DNA from 2 places in the Corynebacterium sp. MSK044 genome. Region 2 is predicted to be linked to the other one. Evidence: riboswitches for the same ligand, from Rfam matches in the RefSeq annotation. Region 2 holds a riboswitch; the other holds the start of a gene.
What was found. A riboswitch is a leader RNA that binds a small molecule or an ion and turns the genes downstream of it on or off. The one in region 2 is predicted to bind thiamine pyrophosphate.
Positions count from the first base shown of each region.

Region 1: linked by a shared signal. The riboswitch ahead of thiD (bifunctional hydroxymethylpyrimidine kinase/phosphomethylpyrimidine kinase) and the one ahead of QP994_RS10400 (ABC transporter substrate-binding protein) in region 2 are both predicted to bind thiamine pyrophosphate.

Region 1 covers NZ_JASPJJ010000008.1:1,000-12,040, reverse strand. Annotated here, with positions in the region: gene QP994_RS06345 (G5 domain-containing protein) at 1-5,403, shown strand, start outside; gene QP994_RS06340 (hypothetical protein) at 5,660-6,436, shown strand; gene QP994_RS06335 (alpha/beta fold hydrolase) at 6,509-7,408, shown strand; gene tenA (thiaminase II) at 7,414-8,079, opposite strand; gene QP994_RS06325 (TenA family protein) at 8,083-8,742, opposite strand; gene thiD (bifunctional hydroxymethylpyrimidine kinase/phosphomethylpyrimidine kinase) at 8,735-9,598, opposite strand; TPP riboswitch at 9,587-9,683, opposite strand; gene QP994_RS06315 (DUF6918 family protein) at 9,743-10,183, opposite strand.
Region 2 covers NZ_JASPJJ010000027.1:876-9,196, forward strand. Annotated here, with positions in the region: gene QP994_RS10390 (RNA/DNA-binding domain-containing protein) at 1-1,082, shown strand, start outside; gene QP994_RS10395 (alpha/beta hydrolase) at 1,256-2,563, shown strand; TPP riboswitch at 2,776-2,878, shown strand; gene QP994_RS10400 (ABC transporter substrate-binding protein) at 2,940-3,974, shown strand; gene QP994_RS10405 (ABC transporter permease) at 3,955-4,740, shown strand; gene QP994_RS10410 (ABC transporter ATP-binding protein) at 4,733-5,428, shown strand; gene QP994_RS10415 (YhgE/Pip family protein) at 5,425-7,302, opposite strand; gene QP994_RS10420 (hypothetical protein) at 7,299-7,979, opposite strand; gene QP994_RS10425 (TetR/AcrR family transcriptional regulator) at 8,085-8,321, shown strand, end outside.

The DNA.
Region 1 (11,041 bases), on a different contig from region 2:
GAGTCTGGTGGTTCGCAGCGTCTGCGCGTGGATGAGAAGGGTGATATTTACTTCACGTGGCCCAAATACCGTGGCACGGATCTGGCGGCAAACAAAAATGTGAACTTTTCCGTGATTGCGTTGCCGCGTAGTGTGGATCAGCTTAAGGCCGCAGTGGAGAACAACAATGGGTACGGCGATGCGTTTGACAGCTCTAACTCACTGACGCGCTACAACAAGCCGAATGTCATCGATTCGAAGGGCTTCAGGCTGGATGACACGGAGGACCACACTCCGCGGTATGACCAGAATGAGAAGAAGATCATCTCGGGTGTGGATGGGCCGAGGGGTCCGGTGAACACTGGGCGCCAGACAGTGACTTTCACCCAGGTGCCGGACCTGCTCAAGGAACTGGCTAAGAAGAAGGCTGACGGTGGCTTTGAGGCCACAGTCGAACTGGATGACACGTACGTCCTGGAGGGCTGGGACGTAGAGATGGACGAGGACTACAACGTCACCGTCACATCCCCGGAGAATCCGATGCCGAATACATTTGCACGCCCGAAGATCACGGTGGAGTACTCAAACGGTTCCACCGATGAGATTCAGCTTTTCGTGCTCGTGGACCCGAATAACACGCAGGTCACCGATCTGGTGCGCCCGGCTGTGGCAAAGGGTCTGCCGAATGAGGAGATCACCTCCCAGATTGGCACCAAGCCCATCATGAGGGGCCGTAAGCCCGTTTTCCCAGAGAAGTTTGAGGTCGATCAATCTACCGTTCCAGAGGGCTGGACTGTCACGGTTGATCCGACTGGCAAGGTCACTGCAGTGGCGGCTTATAACGACGTTCCCTTGGGCACGACCATCTCCCCGACGGTGAAGGCCACCTACCCGGACCAGACGACAGATGAGGTGGAAGTCCGCTTCCAGGTCATCGCTGAAATTAAGATTCCTGACTATGACAGGGTGACGGATAGGCCGGGCAAGGCTGTGACTCTCACACCAACCCTTCCGGAGAAGGGTTTGAGCGGTAGTGAGACGGACCAGCCGCCTTACCGTTACAGCTTCGCCAATGGAGAGCTCGAGTACACGGTTGAGGATGACAGTGGCACGTGGCACCTCACGATCGATGAGGATACTGGTGAAATCACCACCACTATCCCGCGCACCGCACCTGAGGGTTACATCCTGGACGTTCCTGTCCATACGTTCTATCGGGTCGGGGAAACGAAAATGGTGCCGGTCACGGCCACCATCACGGTTCTGCGCAGCTACATTGTTCCTGTTTATCCTGTGGAATCCACCGGCCCGAATGAGCCGGTGGAGCACAAGGTGAAGGATGCCCCGAGGGGCTCTACGTTCTCCTTCGGCGACCTGGATGGCCAACCGCTCCTGACCAAGGAAGAAGACGGCTGGACGTACTCCATCGACCCGAAGACCGGTGTTGTCACGGCCACTCCGCCGGCCGATTCTAAGCCGGGTGATAAGAAGACGATCACCGTCAAGGTGGCAACGCCGGATGGATCGACCCCGGAGGTGCCTGTCACCACCGTGGTGAAGTTGAGCAACAGCTGGGAAGCTGAGCCAACGTACCAGGCTGAAACGGTGTACCCGGGTGAGACGGCGACCTTGCCGGTGGACTTTGATAACCCAGACAACGCCAAACTGGCCAAGGAAAACCCCTTCAAGCTCGGCGATATTCCTGCTGGTTGGGATGTCAGCATTGATGACAAGGGCACGATCACCGCAACCGCACCCAAGGGTGCGAAGAATGGTGACGCGATCGACATTCCTGTCACGGTGACCTACGAGGATGGCTCCACGGACACCACGAAGGCAAAGGTGACGGTCATTGACGTCCTGGAGCGGGAGATTCCGTTCAACACTGTGTACAAGTACGACCCGACGGTGAACCAGGGCACCTACAAGGTGGAGACCGAAGGTAAGCCAGGTAAGGAGACTTTGAACAAAGACCGCACGTGGAAGCGTGTGGAGGACCCGGTCGATGAAGTTGTGGTCATTGGCACGAAGCCGATGAGTGAGAAGGTGGAGTGGACAGAGCCGATTCCGTACTCCACGGTCATCCGCGAGAACCCGAATCTCGCGCCGGGTGAAGTGAAGGTTGTTCAGGAAGGCTCGAACGGTGAGGCTTCCTACGCCGCCGTCTTCAATGGTGTCAACGGTGAAGCAACGGTCACGGAGACTAAGGCTCGCACCGAACCGACAGATCGCATTGTTGAGCACGGTCCGCGCCTAAAGGATCAGGAGCTGGTCACGGAGACCACGCGCAAGATCCCGTTTGAGACCACGATCGTCTTCGATGACACGTTGGCCGCGGGTGAGCAGGTCGTCGATAAGCAAGGTGTCGTCGGCGAGGAGAAGGTGACAAGCACGCAGAAGCTTGTCGACGGCAAACCCTCCGGCGACCCCGTCGTTCAGACGACAACGGTGACCGAGAAGCAGGACGCTGTCATCCGCGTGGGTACCAAGACCACGGGTACGAACACTGAGACCGTTAAGTCTGAGGTCCCGTTCGGTGTGAAGATCGAGTTCGATCCGAATATGGCGGCTGGCACCTCCGAGGTGACCACGCCGGGTGTTCCGGGTGAGAAGACGGTGACGATCAAGCGCGACATCACCAACTCCCAGCCGGGTGACCCGCAGATCACCGAGGAGATCACCAAACAGCCTGTTGATCAGGTGATCAAGGTGGGTACGAAGCCGTCTGAGGCTTCCTCGAAGGTCACGTGGACTGCTCAGGTTCCGTTTGAGGTGGAGACCCGCCCGAATCCGGAACTCAAGCCTGGTGAGATCAAGGTTGTTCAGAAGGGTGTTCCGGGTGAGAAGACCTACACCGCTGATTTCACCGCCACCGGTGACCAGGCAACGGTGACCCCTGAGGAGAAGCAGACGAAGGATCCGGTCAACGAGATCATTGAGTATGGCCCGAAGGCTGATGACACCTCTGTGGTGACAAAGACTGAGAAGCCGGTTCCGTTTGAGACGGAGATTGTCTTTGATGACACGCTTGCCGCTGGTGAGCAGAAGGTTGATCAGCAGGGCGAGAACGGTACTGAGGTTGTGACGTCGACCCAGAAGATCGTCGACGGTAAGCCGTCTGGTGATCCTGAGGTGACTACCGAGCGCACCAAGGAACCGGTCAAGCAGATCATCCGCGTGGGCACCAAGACCACCGGTACGAACACCGAGACTGTTGAGACTGAGGTTCCATTCGGTGTGAAGATCGAGCTTGATCCGGAGATGCCTGCTGGTGAGTCCAAGGTGACCCAGGAAGGTAAGCCGGGCAAGAAGAAGGTGACCATTACGCGCGATATCACCAACTCGCAGCCGGGTGATCCGCAGATCTCTGAGGAGATCATTGAGCAGCCTGTTGATCAGGTGATCAAGGTGGGTACCAAGCAGGCGACTGCGATGGACAAGGTGACGTGGTCGGTGCCAATTCCGTTTAGCACCGTCTTGCGCCCGAACTCGGAGCTCGCGCCGGGCGAGACAAAGGTTGTCCAAGAGGGCGCCGATGGCCAGGCGACCTACGAGGCCACCTTCACCGGAGTCAATGGTGAAGCGAAGGTGACGGGTGTTGTCTCTCGCCTCGAACCGGAGGACCGCATCATCGAGTACGGCCCGAAGGCTGAGGTTGAGGACACCGAGGTTGTGACCAAGACCGAGAAGCCGGTTCCGTTCGAGACGAAGATCATCTTTGATGACACCCTTGAGGCCGGCAAGCAGGTCGTCGATAAGCAAGGCGAGCTTGGCACAGAGGTTGTGACGTCGACTCAGAAGATCAAGGGCGGTAAGCCTGACGGGGAGCCGACCGTGACGACGGAGCGCACGAAGGAGCCGGTTGCGGCTGAGATTCGTGTGGGCACGAAGACTGAAGGCACTTACACCACTGAGTCTGAGGTGGACGTGCCGTTTGAGACCGAGATCATCTTCGATGACGCCCTTGAGGCCGGCAAGCAGGAAACTGTTCAGGAAGGTAAGCCGGGCAAGGACAAGGTGACTACGACCCAGACCATCGTGAACTCGCAGGTCACGGGTACGAACACCGAGACTGAGCGTGTGGCTGAGCCAGTGAACAAGATCATCAAGGTGGGCACCAAGGGCAAACCTGCGTCCACGAAGATTGAGTGGACGGAGACCACTCCGTATGAGGTTGAAATTCGCCCGAATCCTGAGCTGAAGCCTGGTGAAACCAAGGTTGCCCAGGAGGGCAAGCCTGGTGAGGTCAAGCACACCGTCACGGTGAATGCTGAAAACGGTGAGGCCACCACCGAGGATTCCGTTGAGAAGATCAGCGACCCGGTGACACACATCATCGAGGTTGGTCCTGCCAAGGACCAGGAAACCGAACTGACGGATAAGAGCACACAGCAGATTCCGTTTGAAACCATGGTTGAATACGACCCGAACCTCGAAGTAGGCCAGGTCATTGAGGACCAAGCCGGTGCCTTCGGTGAGAAGGAAACCACCAAGACCTGGAAGCTCGTGAACGGCCAGCCTGTCGGCGAACCGGAAACCACCGAGCAGACCATCAAGGAGCCGACGCCGCGCAAGATTCGCGTGGGCACCAAGTGCAAGTGTGAAGGTTCGACGGAGACGTCTACTGTGACGTCGACGACGAAGCCGACGGAGCCTGGTGAGCCGTCTGATCCTTCCGATCCGTCTGAGCCGTCTGTGCCGGGTGAGCCGGGTGAACCTGGTGATTCATCGACAACCCCGACGAAGCCGACTGAGCCCACTAAGCCGTCTGATCCGACTTCACCTACAGAGCCGACTAAGCCAAGCCAGCCGACTCCGGTTCCGCCGACAACGCCTGGTGGTTCGTCTGGTTCTTCAGACCCGTCTGGTTCTGGTTCTGGTTCCAGTGGTGCTGTTGCGGAGCGTTGTTTTGGTAATGCTGTGCGTTCGCCGATTCTGTGGTTGCTGCCGATTGGTTTGCTGGCATCGCTTGGTGGCAAGTTGATTCAGCCGTACTTGGGTCAGGTGCAGGGTCAGTTGGATGGTTTGAATGCGCAGATTAATGCTCGTGTTCAAGAAGAGATGCGTCGTCATGGACATGATTTTGATGATCATGGTTTTGGTGGTCGTGTTGGTCAGCAGCATGACCGGTTGAATGAGCAGTATGGCGATCAGTTTGGTGAGATTGGTCGTCGTGTCAGTGAGGCCAATGCGCAGTTGCAGGGTTTTGTGAATGATCCGATGGTGCAGAAGTTGGGTCAGGCTGCTGGTCTGATTCTGGCGTTGGTTGCTGCTGGTGCTGTTCTGTACGACTGGTGTGGTAGTCCGGTCGGTGAGGCGAAGACCTCTATTAAGGGTGGTGGTTCGTCTACCCCTGGTGGCAAGGAGCCGTCCCCGGCACCGTCGCCATCGCCGTCGCCGCAGGATAGTATCGAGCCTCTCTAGGCACTAGGTGAGGCGGGGTTGTTCCCGCCTCGCGGCACTGTGTTGCTCCCCGCTGGTTGGTCTGAGAAGTCAGACGCTGACCAACGGGGAGCTTGTCATTGGGTGGTGGGGTGCCGCGGGCGCTGCAGCAATGGGTTTGTTTGAACCTGTGAAACATTTAATTCTGGCTTATCTTGCTCTTATTTGGCACAGTAATTAATGGGTATTTGCAATGGGGGATTCCATTTTCAGTGCATAACAGTTATAAGGAGTAATTATGATCACCACAAACTGGCGTGCGCGTCGCACGTCCCGTGCAGGGTTCGCAGCTGTATCTGCTGTTTCTTTGGCTTTGGGGGCGGCTGCTGTTGTCGGCCCTGGGCCGCTCACATTGGAGGCCACGGCCACGCCACTGACTAATGAGGAATGTGGTGCCTGTGGTGCCAACAATGAGGCAGGGCAGCCAAAACCCGAGCCTGAGGATCCGGCGTCATCGGGTCCGGCACAGTCGGGATTGTCGGCTGCCAGTGGTGCTGTTGCAGAGCGTTGTTTTGGTAATGCTGTGCGTTCGCCGATTCTGTGGTTGTTGCCGGTTGTTCTGTTGGCGCAGACTGGTGGCAAGTTGATCGAGCCGTACTTGGGTCAGTTGCAGGGTCAGTTGGATGGTCTGAATGCTCAGATTGGTGCGCGTGTTCAAGAGGCGAGCCGCGGTCAAGCGCAAAGCTCTGACGACGATGTGCCGTTCGGCCGTACCGGAAACAAGCACAACTGGGTGTTTGAGCAGCATGGTGAGCAGTTTGGTGGAATCGGGGCTCGCCTGGATGAGGTGAATGGGCAGCTGCAGGGCTTCCTGAATGACCCGAACGTGAAGCAGGCGGGTGAGGTCGCTGGCGCGATTCTGGCTTTGGTTGCTGCAGGGTTCATCTTGTACGACTGGTGCAGCACCCCGTCGGGTGATGCGAACAGCTCCATCAAGATTGAAGGATCGTCCAGCGGTAGTTCTTCTGAAGAGGTTCCGCCGCGCAACCCTGAAGGGAACGTCGAGCCCTTCTAAGCCCTGACCAGTGAGGCGGTTTCGCACGGGCCTTTTGCCTTATCGACGAATGTGATCTGGCACACTATCCGCATGAGCGAAACCAGTCAGTCGAAGGACTATATCTTCGTTGATGCCCCTGTAGTACTACCCGATGGAACGATGTCACCGGTGTATGTCTTCCCACCACAACGTGCGGTGGGGCAGGGGCCCAAGCCGTTGGTGGCTATTTGGCCGGGCTTTGGCATGGGGGCGCGGTACTTCCGGCCGACGGCACAGGAGTTGGCTAATCGGGGTTACCCGGTGGCGATTGGGGAGCTCCGCGGGCAGGGGAGGAGTAATGCCAAGGCGACGCGGCGGTCGCGTTGGGGTTACCACGACACCGCGTCGGAGGATTACCCGATAACCATCAGGGCAGCGAAGGAAGCACTGAACCTGCCGGAGGACTATCCGACGTTGCTGCTGGTTCACTCCATGGGCGGCCAGGTGGGCTCGCTGTTCCTGGCCCGCCCGGAGGCGAAGGAACTCAACGTGGTGGGCATGATGGGCGTGGGTTCCGGCAGCCCATACGTGGAAGGCTTCGTGGGGGCGGATCGACGCCGTGTGGCCTACGGCAGCTTGTTCATGTCGGCGGTATCCAGGATCTTTGGGTTCTGGCCAGCCGGCCGGGTGGATTTGCCCGGCTATGGTCGCCAGTCCGATGTTCACGTGCGGGAGTGGAAAAGGTTCTGCCACCGGAACTCGTTGGCTAACCTGCGGGGCCAGGACATGGATTATGAGGCACGGATGAAAGAAGTCACCGTGCCCATCCTGCTCACCCGGTTCACGGATGATGAGGACTGCACCCTAGCCTCCGCCGCATGGCTGGCCGAAAAGTTCAACCCGGACCTTGTGCACGTTGAACAGATCAACGGCGGTCTTGGCCACACGCGGTGGGCCCGCAAACCGGAGCGGGTTGCGGACCGGCTAGACCGCTTCGTGGAGGCTCTGTAGAGGCTTTACTGGGAGTCGAGGGCCTGCTGCCAGAAGTCCGCTTCCAGGCGGGTAGCGGTGCGGAAGATGTCCAGGAGGCGCTCGTAACGCTTCGTGCCCACGATGTCGGTGGCGGGGACGGCCAAGAGATCGTCGAGAAGCTTTGTCATGTACTTAGCCTGATTCTGAAAGGCCTCGCCGGAGTACTCCTGGATCCACTCGGCGTATGGGTGATCCGGGTTGGCCGTGAGCTGTGGCTCCAGGTAGGCGCCAATTTCGGCGTACCCGATCTGGCAAGGGGCCAGGGCGATCTGCAGCTCCAGCAAATCCCCAGCCATCCCGGTGTCCAGCACGTAGCGGGTGTAAGCAACGGTGGCCTGCTTCTCCGGGGCGGTGTCGAGTTCCTCGCTGGTGATGCCCCAGCGCTCCGTCAGGCGGCGGTGCAGATTCGTCTCATGGATGGTGGCGGACAGGCCCTGCGCGGCCGCTTCCACCTCACCAAGGGTGCGCGCTTTGTAGGCGGCCAGCGCGTTGGCGCGGGCGTACTGCACGAGGAAGAGATAATCCTGCACCAGGTAATCCTGGAAGATCGGCAACGGCAGCGTGCCCTGGCCGAGATCCTCCACGAACTTGTGGTGAATGTACGCATCCCACTCGGGGGCGTCCTGCTTGAGAAGCTCCAGAAGATTCATGTTCTACACCTCTAGTGGTTGCTCGTAGGAATTGTTGAAGAAGTCCAGCTCAAGTGCCACGGCACGGCCGAAGTACTCGGTGATAATGCGGCGGTCTTCCTCACTGCGCTCACCTAGGCGGTCCACCTCACTGCGCAGGAACGCCACCAAGTCGTGGAACTCTGGGTAATCGTGCAGCTCAATCCACTCGTTGTGGACGAAGCTTGCTGGGCGCTTCTCTGGTGCCTTGATAGCCCAGTCGAGGTAGAGCCACTCGGCGACGACAAGCACGCCGAGGGCTGCGGCGTAGGAGCGAGTCTGCGCTGCCTCACGCATCAGGCCGGTAAAGCCCGTGCAGGCGGGGGAGTCCGGGGTGTTGGCGCGCAGCTCCTCGGTCACACCGAGTTCCTCGAAGGAACGCAGGAAGTACGTGTTCTCATCCCCGGCGACCTCGCCGATGAACTGGGACAGGCGCAGACGCGGTTCCAGATCATCCGCCGTGGACATCGCTGCACCGAGCAACTGCAGGAAACTGTCCAGGAAGCGGTAGTCCTGCACGAGGTATCCGGCCATGACGTTGTTGGGAATTGAGCCTTCGAAAAGCTCCTTTACGAACCTGTGATTGACGGCGGCGTCCCACGTTTCGCGGTGGGCGTCGCGCAATTCCTCGGTAAACCTAGGCATTGTTCCCCCAAAGATTGTGGAAGTGGTGGACCGGGCCATGGCCGTGGCCCACATTCAGCTGGTCCGCGTGCTTGAGCGCCGCCGTGAGGTACTCCTTCGCCTCACGCACCGCGGACTCCATGTCCATGCGCGGCAAACGCGCAGCGATAGCGGCGGACAGCGTGCAGCCTGTACCGTGATCGTTCGTCGTGGCAATGCGCGGAGCGGTCAGCTCAATGCGCGTATCCGGGCCGATGAGGATATCTGTGCTCAACTCACTCGTGTGGTCCTCCAGGTGACCACCCTTGAGCAGCGCCCAGTCGCAGCCGAGGGCGAGAAGCTTATCGACGTTCCCCTTCATCTGCTCTAGTCCATCCATCTCCTCGTCTAAGCCGAGGAGCACAGACGCTTCAGGCAGGTTCGGTGTGATCAGCGTGGATCGGGGCACTAGGTGGTCGCGCAACGCGCCCTCCGTATCCGCGTCGAGGAGGCTATCCCCACTTTTAGCTACCATCACCGGATCAAGCACCACCGGGCACGTTGCCTTATCTGTGTACTGGTCCAGGGCTTTTGTGATCGCCTCGATGATGCCGGCGTTGGCCACCATGCCAATCTTCACCGCATCAACCTGTACGTCCTCAAATACCGCCGCCGCCTGGTCGAAGACGAAGTCTGGGTCTAATGCCTGAAACGCCCGCACCCCCTGGGTGTTTTGCGCAACCACAGCGGTGATCACGCTCATGCCATAAGCGCCAGCGGCTGAAAACGCCTTCAGATCAGCTTGGATGCCAGCCCCGCCCGATGGGTCCGTGCCAGCAATGGTGAGCACATTAGGTATGCGATTATCGGGTTTGTTGGGTACGGGAATATCACTCATAGACAATTCCTCCGCGAATACTAATTCGATCAGGTTCAACGGGTGTGATCTCAGCCGCCTGCGGGCGGCACCCCGTGTCTTACACCGGTTCAGGGTAGCAAAGTTCCTGGCGGTGCTGAGTTGGTTTTGGGTGGTGTTGTGGTGCTACTGCGCGTGCTTCTCCAGGATCTCCCCGAACTCCGGCAAGGCTGGTGCCACGATGCCGGAGATCTTTCCGCGCATGGAGGAGTACACCTTGCTCACGGCCGCAGGCGCCTTGTCTGCAAAAGCATCGCCCACCTTTAGCACAGAATCAGCCACTTCATCCTCATGCGCTGCGAGGTAGGCGCCGAAACTGTTCTGGCTGGCATCGCCCTTGTAGGCAGCCCAGTGCGGGTTGAGTTCCTTCAGGATGCTGGGCAACACCCGATCGACCCCTTTCGAGACTGCATCTGCGTCAGCCTTCTTCGCGGCGCCCAACGCCGACTTCACAGCCATACCGGTGAGCCCAGACAGGTTAGCGGTGGTCTTATCCACCAGGGCAACAAGATCGTTCACGGCCTGCGCGCGGGCGGGGCCTTCAAGGAGAGAGTTCAAATCAGTCATGCGGTTAACTCTAGGAAAGTCCCGTTAGGAAGGGAGAGTGAGGGCGGTTTGGGGGTGTGCTTCCGGGCGTGTGGGTCCCGAACTCCCGGAAATCGTGCACAACCCCTTGTAAAAGACCAGGACTGCACTCAGCTCTCCGGAGTTGAGAGCAACGTGGTCTGCAATCCGGGAAGACAAAAGTCCCGCTGACCGGGTTGGTCAACGGGACTGAAAGTTTAAGTTGCAGTTCTTCCGCCACAGTTCCGACTCGGCTATTTCACACTAGTCACTGCAACCACAACAGCAACAAATGTAACAGGCTCTTGGTCGGTCCGCCACACGGGGGTATGCGAAGCGGGGAATCCGGAGCATCCCCACGAGATCTAGTGCAGAGAACTGTTGTACTGACCCGGCAGATTGGTGCACGTGGTGATGAGTGGTTGGCTTCCGGCTGCGGAAAGAGGTCGACAGTCAATGTATTCCTGGAGTCATGCCGGTAGCGCAGTGCGGCGTTCGTTTTCGCACATGTCAGGCTTTGAGTAGGCCCATATATAGGCCATGGTGCAGTGTAATCGTTCGATCTTCCCGTTGACTTGCGGGCGGTAAAGCCTGATGCGTTTAGGCCTCACACCGAATTCGTGGAAGGTGTTTTCCGCACTGTGGATCGATAGCATGATTCGTTGTCGCTTAAGACTCGTTGACGACCATTCAACGCCCGGGAAATCACGCCATTGCCCGCTGCAGCACTCCTGTGGCTGTGTCAACTCCAGTGGCTGTTTCAGCGGATCACACAACACGCACCAACGCTTCGGGACAGTAATAGCCAGACGCGTGATTCTGAGGGTTTTCTGTTAATTCGGCAGTTCCTGTTGCGTGTGT
Region 2 (8,321 bases):
TGTATGCGCTTGGTTACCTGCCGCAATCAGTGGAACCTGCTCTCGGTGCGACTGTTGCAGTGAGGTTGTCTCGCGGGGATGGAGTTGGCAGGCATAAGAACCTCAAAGAAATTGAGGGGCCGCTGCCAGTGATGTTGGTGGAGATCATGGAGTGGATCCGCCAGAATTCAGACACCGTGAGTAGGTACACCGAGAGTGGTCACCTGGTGGATGAGCCGGAGTTCCCACCGACGGCAATCCGTGAGGTTCTTGCTAATGCTCTGGTTCATCGCGACTTGGGGCCTTCCGTGGAGGTGGGAAAGAAAGTTGAGGTCCGGATCACGGAGAAGATGCTCGTGGTGGTCAGTCCGGGGGGTCTTCGCGGTCTGTCTGCATCTCAGCTGGAAAGCCCGGAACTGACCAAAGCGCCGGTGAACAAGCGGCTGTACGAGATAGCCCGTTACTTGCGTACAGCTGAGGGTGAACGAGTGATTGAAGGTGAAGGTGGCGGAATCCAAGAGATTCTCACGGCCACCCGAGAAGCTGGTCTGCCGAAGCCTCGGTTCATTGATAACGGTGTTAGCTTCAAAGTGTTGTTTCCGCGTGGCTCACGCTTCACCGAGGCAGATAATCAGTGGCTTTCAGATCTGAAACAAGAAGCCAAGCAACAGTTCACTCCAACGGAAGAGGACATACTGATCAACCTGCGGAGCGGGGGTGGAGCGACGTTGTCGCACATCGTGCAGTTGTACACACCGTTGGGGGAGCGGAAGTGTAAGAGGATCCTTGACAGACTCATTGATTGCGGTGTTGTGGAGCTAGAGGACGGCATCTACTCAGTGCCAGGAGAGCGGAAGGAGATTACATATCGGCCAGACCATGCCAGCGTGGACCAGCATTTCTTGGTTGCTTTGGGCAAGAATGTGCCGGCAGTTTACGCAGCGATTGGCCCAGGCGAGTTTGTAACTCTGAAAGACATGCAGTCGAGGACGGGTTTGTCGCCAGCACAAGTGCGGTATGCGCTTGAGCCTCTCCTCGCTGAAGACCATGTTGTCATGTTGGGTGGTCAGGGGCGTAAAGCAACTGTGTATAGCCGGACTTAGACCAGCGGAATTCTCAATTTGGATGAAAGTGCGAATGAAAGTGTGAAAAGTATTCGCAGTTTCGCACTTTGATTCGCAGTTTGAGGCGGGGTTGTGCAAAGTGGCCTCGTGCGCGCCGGGTTTTGTGTACAAAGAAAGATAGTTTCGTGCACAAAATCTAGGAGGGTGGACATATGCGCAAATGCTTATCGACGGTTGCTGCGGTCGGATTGAGTGTTGGCCTCGGGGTCACGGGCCTGGCAGGGCAGGTGCCACAGGCGGACGCGACGCCGTTTGGGTCGGTGGCGGATCTGACGCCGATGTCCTCGGTGAAGGCGGGGGAGCCGATGCGGGATGTGGCACCGCGCGAAGTGCCGGTGTACCGCAGTGGTCTGCCAGCGGTGGCGCCGAGTGGTGAGCCGGGCACGGTCCTAGCGGAGGTGCCACTGGATGAGCGAGTGGGGTTGAGCAGCGCATCAAAGCAGTTCAGGGTGGCGTACACGACGGTGGATCAGCACGGGAAACCCGCGACGAGCACCGGAGCAGTGTTCTTGCCCAAGGGGGAGAAACCCGAGGGCGGTTGGCCGGTGCTGGCGTGGGCGCATGGGACGGTGGGGTTGGGGGATGAGTGTGCGCCGTCGATAAACGCACGATCGGCGCGTGATGCGGAGTACCTCAACCGTTGGCTCGACGAGGGGTACGCGATCGTGGCTACGGATTATGTTGGGCTGGATTCGCCGGGGCTGCACAGCTACCTGAACGGTAAGGTCGCGGCGGCGAACGTGGTGGATTCTGTGGCGGCGGCGCACGCGATGGCGGGCACGCAGGGGCCGGATGGGTCGGTGCTGGCTAAGCGGTGGGCCGTGATTGGGCAGTCGCAGGGCGGGGGAGTGGCGCTGCACGTGGCGCATCGTGCGACGCCGCGCAGCCAGCAGCTCGGCCTGGACTACCGCGGTGCGGTGGCCACCGGCGCGCCGGCGTACGTGGAGGAGATCATCCTTGCTGGTGGCCCCACCTTCCCGCCGGTGCCGCTGCCGGCAGCGCTGAGCACCTACGGGCTGTACATCCTGACAGCGGTACAGGAGGCGTACCCGCACGTGGATCTGGATTCCGCGCTGACGGAGGACGGCAAGCGCATGCTCACGGAGGCGAAGAAGAGCTGCTTCCAGGAAGTGCGCGACGCCGCGGCGGGGACAAACCTGGCGCGGGCATTTTCCAAACCACTGCGCAGCGTCCCCGGTCTGGAACAGGCCACGCGGGACCTCATGGGCACCCCTGTTGCTGGTTATGACAAGCCGGTCTTCCTCGGCCACGGCCTGCAGGACCAGGATGTGCCCACCCCGATTGGGCTCATTCTGAACTCGGAGATGTGGCTGCGCCAATTCATTGGTGACCCCCGGAACCAAAAGGTTGTGGTCAAGTGGTACCCGGCTGATCACGGCGGGACGGTGAACATGTCCACGGTGGACTCGGTGCCGTTCCTGCGGGAGATCCTGTCCTAGAGCCCATGCCTGTGGGGGCCGACTTCGCCTGCTTAGGCCCCTCAGACACAAACTGCAATGAATGAAGTGCAATGAACCAGGTGGATTCGCGGGCAGCTGCCTAGCTGGCGAGCCCCGACCTGGTTTATTTGAGTTCGTTTATTGCAGTTCATTCATTGCACTTTGCAAGCCAATCTCACACCCACCTGACTAACCGCTGGTATAACTTTAAAGCACGTGACACGGGGTGCCGGCGCGCAGAAGCGTCGGCTGAGATTAGACCCGTCGAACCTGATCCAGTTAGTGCTGGCGGAGGGATGGTCACGGGGAGACGCACGCATGCGCGTATGCGATCGCCCCTGGGCTGCTTCCGCCTTGAATGAAGGCGAGAGAAGCAATGAGCTTTTTCAAGAAAATCACGGCGACGATAGCGGCGGTGGGCGCCACGATGATGCTGGCGGCCTGCGCGGCCGACGGCGAGGGCAGCGGCGACGGCGGCGACAATAACGGCAAGGTCCGCATCGCGCTGGACTGGACGCCGAACACCAACCACACGGGGCTCTACGTGGCGCTGAACAAGGGCTACTTCGCAGAGGCGGGCCTGGATGTGGAGGTGCTGCCGTACAACGATTCCAACCCGGACCTCATGGTCGATGCTGGTCAGGCGGAGTTCGGTGTGAGCTTCCAGGATACGGCCACGATTGCGAAGGCAGCGGGTGCGGATCTGCGCTCCGTGTTGGCTGTGGAGCAGACGTGGGCCACGGAGGTGAGTGTGCTCGCGGACCGTGAGGAGATCAAGAGCCCGAAGGATCTGGACGGCCTGACGTTCGGTGGTTTTGCCAACTCGGCGGAAGAAGCAACCATGCGCGGAGTGGTGCAGGCGGCCGGCGGTAAGGGCGAATTCGACACGGTCGTCCTGGGCACCAGCGCGTATGAGGCGCTGTACTCGGGGGACGTGGACTTCACCGTGCCGTACGTGGCGTGGGAAGGCATTGAGGCAGAAGACCGCGGTGTGCACCTGAAGAACTTCAAGTACATCGATTATGGTTTCCCGGATGCGTACCAGGTGGTCATCGTGGGCAACCAAACCTGGATGGACAAGAATCCGGAGCAGGCGAAGAGCTTCGTGCAGGCCCTCCAGCGCGGCTATGAGGACGCGATCGAGGACCCGGACGCGGCGGCGGAAATCCTGCAGAAGGAAAACAGCGACCTGCTGGAGGATCTGGACTTCCTGCAGCGCTCGCAGCGGATGCTGGTGGAGAACTACATGCTCGACGAGAACGGCAAGTTCGGAGGCCAGACCGAAACGCACTGGGCGGAGCTGGGGCGTTTCCTGCAGGAGCAGGGTCTGCTCAAGGACGAAACCGGCAAGGAGCTGACGGAGGAGCCGGACTGGAACACGTACTTCACCAATGAGTACATCACCCAGTAAAGCGCCGAAAGGCACCGTCGCCGTCCCCACCGCTTTCATCCTCATTGCGGTCGCGGTGTGGGAGCTCGTGGTGAAGCTTATCGACGTCTCCCCCCGCATCCTCCCCACCCCCACCCAGGTGGCGCGCGCCGGGTGGGAGCAGCGGGAGGTCATCGCGGGGCACGCGGCGGCAACGCTACAGGTCACGGCGGTGGGCTTTGCGCTGTCGATGGTGTGCGCGTGGGTGTTGGCTATCGCGTCGGATTTCTCACCGACTCTGCGGAAGGGGCTGCAGCCGTTGCTGGTGGCCTCCCAGACAGTGCCGGTGATTGCCATTGCGCCCTTGATCATCATCTGGTTCGGCTTCGGCATCGTGCCGAAGATGCTGGTGGTGGCTCTGGTGACGTTCTTCCCAGTGGCCATTGGTCTCATCGAGGCCTTTGACCGCACGGACCGGGACGCCACGCGTCTGCTCCGCAGCATGGGCGCCAGTCGCTGGCAGCAGTTCCGCATGGTGCGCCTGCCGCAGGCGATGCCGGCGTTTTTCACAGCACTGCGCATCGGCATCACGTACGCGGTGACGGGCGCGATCTTCGCCGAGTACGTCGGCGCGAAGCAGGGCCTGGGCATCTACATGAGCGTGCAGAAGAACGCCTTCCGCACGGATCTGGTGCTGGCAGCGGTGGTGGTCACCGCGGCGCTGAGTATCGCGTTGTACCTGTCCACCTACCTCATCGAGCGCGCGGTCATCCCGTGGCACATCAAGGAGCGCAAAGCACATGGCTGACACACCAGTGGTCCACCTTGAACACGTAAGCAAGTTATTCGGGCAGCTCACGGTACTCAAAGACGTCTCCTTCAGCGTTGAGCCCGGCGAGTTCGTGTCCATCATCGGCCCGTCGGGCTCAGGCAAATCGACGCTGTTCAACATCATCGCCGGCCTGGACTCACCTACCAGTGGCCGCGCGACGGTCAACGGCACCACGGCATACATGCCGCAAAAAGATCTGCTGTTTCCGTGGCGCACCATCCTGGACAACACGGCGCTCGGCCTCGAAGTTCAAGGCACGCCCAAACAGGAAGCCCGTGCCCGCGCACGCGAACTGTTCCCGCAGTTCGGGCTCGACGGCTTCGAGGACGCGCTGCCGTTCGAACTCTCCGGCGGCATGCGCCAACGCGCCGCACTTTTACGCACGGTTGTACAGGGTAAAAGCACTTTGCTTCTCGACGAACCCTTCGGCGCCCTCGACTCCCTCACCCGCACCGAACTCCAAAACTGGCTCAAAGGGATGTGGGCGGACCATGACTGGACCGCCCTGCTCATCACCCATGACGTGCGCGAAGCGGTGACGTTGTCAGATCGCGTCGTGGTGCTCGGGCCGAGGCCGGCGGGGGTGAGGGAGATTGTGGACGTCGATAAGCAAGCAAGCAGTGAATTGGAGCTGCACCTTCTGGAGCTGCTCCACGAGCGCTAAACCTCCAGCTCAGGGTGGATGTGCTTAGCGACGACGACACGTTCCTTCCAGAATCCCGCCATCGCGATGAGGAAGGACGCCACACCCACGGAGGTGAGCACGATGAGTGCGACGGTGACGCGGTGGTCGCCGGGTGCCGTGCCGAAGAGCACGTGGCGCATGAGGTCCACCGAGAACCGCATCGGATCCCACGAGTGGACCCACTGGATGAACTCGGGTTGGACCTCCGGCGGGTACAGGCCGTTGGATGCTACGAGCTGCAGTGACATGAGGATCATGGTGATCAGACGGCCTGTGGACGGCCCGAAGATGGCGTAAATAGCCAAGATCGCCGTGACAAAGATGATGGCCACGTACGCCAGGGCAAAGAACATCTGTACCGGGTGCTCCGCGTTGACCCCGAGCACGAGGTTTTGCATCCACCACAGGTGGAACGCCTGAATCACACCCAGGATGGCGGCTGGGATCCAGGAGCTCAACACCACGCGCAGTGGGCTGACACCGGAGTCAATGGCGCGCCGGGAAATCGGGTTGAACACCATGAACATGATCAATCCGCCGAACCACAGGGACAGGGAGAGGAAGAAGGGGGACAGGCCTACACCGAACAGGGAAACATCATCGCCGGTGTTTTCCAGCCGGACGGGGGAGCTGGCAACGGAGGAGGCGGAGTCGAGCTTCTCACCATCAAAGCGCGGGACCTTCCCGGCACCTTCGTTGAGTTTGAAGGCCAGCTCACCGGAGCCGTCATCTAGTTGGATGATGCCGCTGTTCAGGTCATCCATACCGGCGGCGAGCTGCTGGGTGCCGTCCGCGAGGACATTAGAGCCCTCGGATAGAGTGCGCACACCGACCACGAGTTGGGTGGTGCCGTCACTGAGTTGGGTGGTGCCGGTGAGGAGTTCACCGGAGCCGTCGTGAAGCAAGTGCAGCGCATTGGACAGCTCGCGGGCACCGTCGGCGGCTGAGTTGATGCCGTCCAGGAACTCCGCCGGCGTGCCTTGCTGCAGCTGGGGGATGTTCACCGGTGCGAGCACACCAGCGGCTTGGTTCACACCGTCACGCAGGCGCCCCAACCCGTCGGCGAGTTCATCGGCGCCGGTGGAGGCTTGGCCGAGGCCGTCGTTGAGGCGCTGGGCGCCGCTATTAAGCTCGTGCGCCCCCTCGTCGAGCTGGGTGGCACCGTCAACGAGATCCGGCACCTTCTGCAATGCTTCCTGCACGCCGTCGTTGAGCTGGTTCGCGCCGTCGTTGAGGCGCTGGCTGCCGTCGCGGGCTTGGGTGGTGCCGTCGTGAAGCTTGTCCGCACCTTCACCCGCTTGATCCATGCCATCGCCGATGGTGTTGAAGCCCATGAACATCTGGCGCGAAATCTGCTCACCCACGGTGCCACTAATCACCGAGGTCATCACACGCGTGACCTGGTTACCCAGCATGGTGGGGATGAAACCGTTCGTGTTATTCAACGTCACGTTGATCTTCGCCGGATGCGGGTCATCCGTGTTCACACTCACCGCGGCCTCGGAGAAGTTCTTGGGTATCTCCACACCCAGGTAATACGTGCCGTTGCCAATACCCTCGATGGCATCCTGCGCCGAGACTTCCACGAAGTTCATCGGCTCCACCTTGAGTAGCTCCGCGGCTACCTGGTCGCCGGCGCGCACCTCCTTCCCATCAGGGCCTTGCGCGCCCTCATCGGAGTTGACCAACGCCACCGGGATCTTGTTCAGGTTGCCCAGCGGATCCCAGTAACTCCACACGAACAAGCCACCGAACAGCAGTGGCAGCAACGTAATGGCAATCAGCGCCAGCGGCGGCAGAACACCCCGCAAGAGTTTGCGGAAGTGCGTGCCTACATTCAGGCCCGAAATCATGCGTTCACCTGCTCTTCCTCGTCGTTGGAGGCCTCCGGGGCGTGCCGTAGATCCACAATCTCATCCGCGTGGTTATCCGGATCCTCGTTGACGGAGTTGACCACCACCGGCAGATGCTTGGACAGCTCCACCAGGTCATCGAGCACCGCCGCGCGCAGGCGGAGGCTGCGGATCTGATCAATGTCGTCGATCACCAGTGCCTTCGCGTCTGGCCGCGAGACCAGTGCCAGCAGCACGCGCAGGCGGAAGCGATCTTCCACGCTCACATCGCCGATCCTGAGCGAGACGTCGAGGTCCTCCAAGCTGAGCACGTCTAGCCACGGCTCCACATTCGGGTGCGCCAGCACATCGCGCGGCACACGTTTGAAGAAGGGCTGGCTCCACGCGATCTGTTCCCGCAGGATATGGCGGGTATCCATCTGGCGTTCAAGGCCATCGAGCATGGTCAGGCCGGCCATGGCCACGTCCTTGAAGCGTTCACGCGGGGTCGTAGTCGCCCCGCTCAGCGCGATCTCGCCGCCGAACTGTTTGAAACGCCCCGCCAAGGTCATGCACAGGGTCGATGAGCCTGACTCGCGCTCCGTAATCAGCAGGGTCAGGCCGTCGCCGATCTCAAACGTCAGCGGTTCGTCGCCTTTGCGGACAACAAGGTCCGTCACTTGAAAAATGGGTTCCACTGTTATGTGCCCCCGTTGTTCTTTCTGGGTCTAAGTGGAGGATAAACTATCAGTTCTACTCCGGATATCATTCACCACGAGTTTCATTGAGTCAAGGCGGAAATCATGCGATCGGATGCGGTGTTAAGGCGCAAAAAGCTTATCGACGCAGCCTGCTCCCTCTTCCGCACCCACCCCTCCACCACCGTCACGTTGGAAGCGATTGCGTCCCGCGCCGAGGTAGGCATTGCCACCCTGTACAGGAACTTTCCCACTCGCCGGCACCTCAACGTGGCCTGTGGGATTGCAATGCTCACCGACATCGGGCTGCTCATCGAGGAGCTCAAAGAAAACTTCCACACC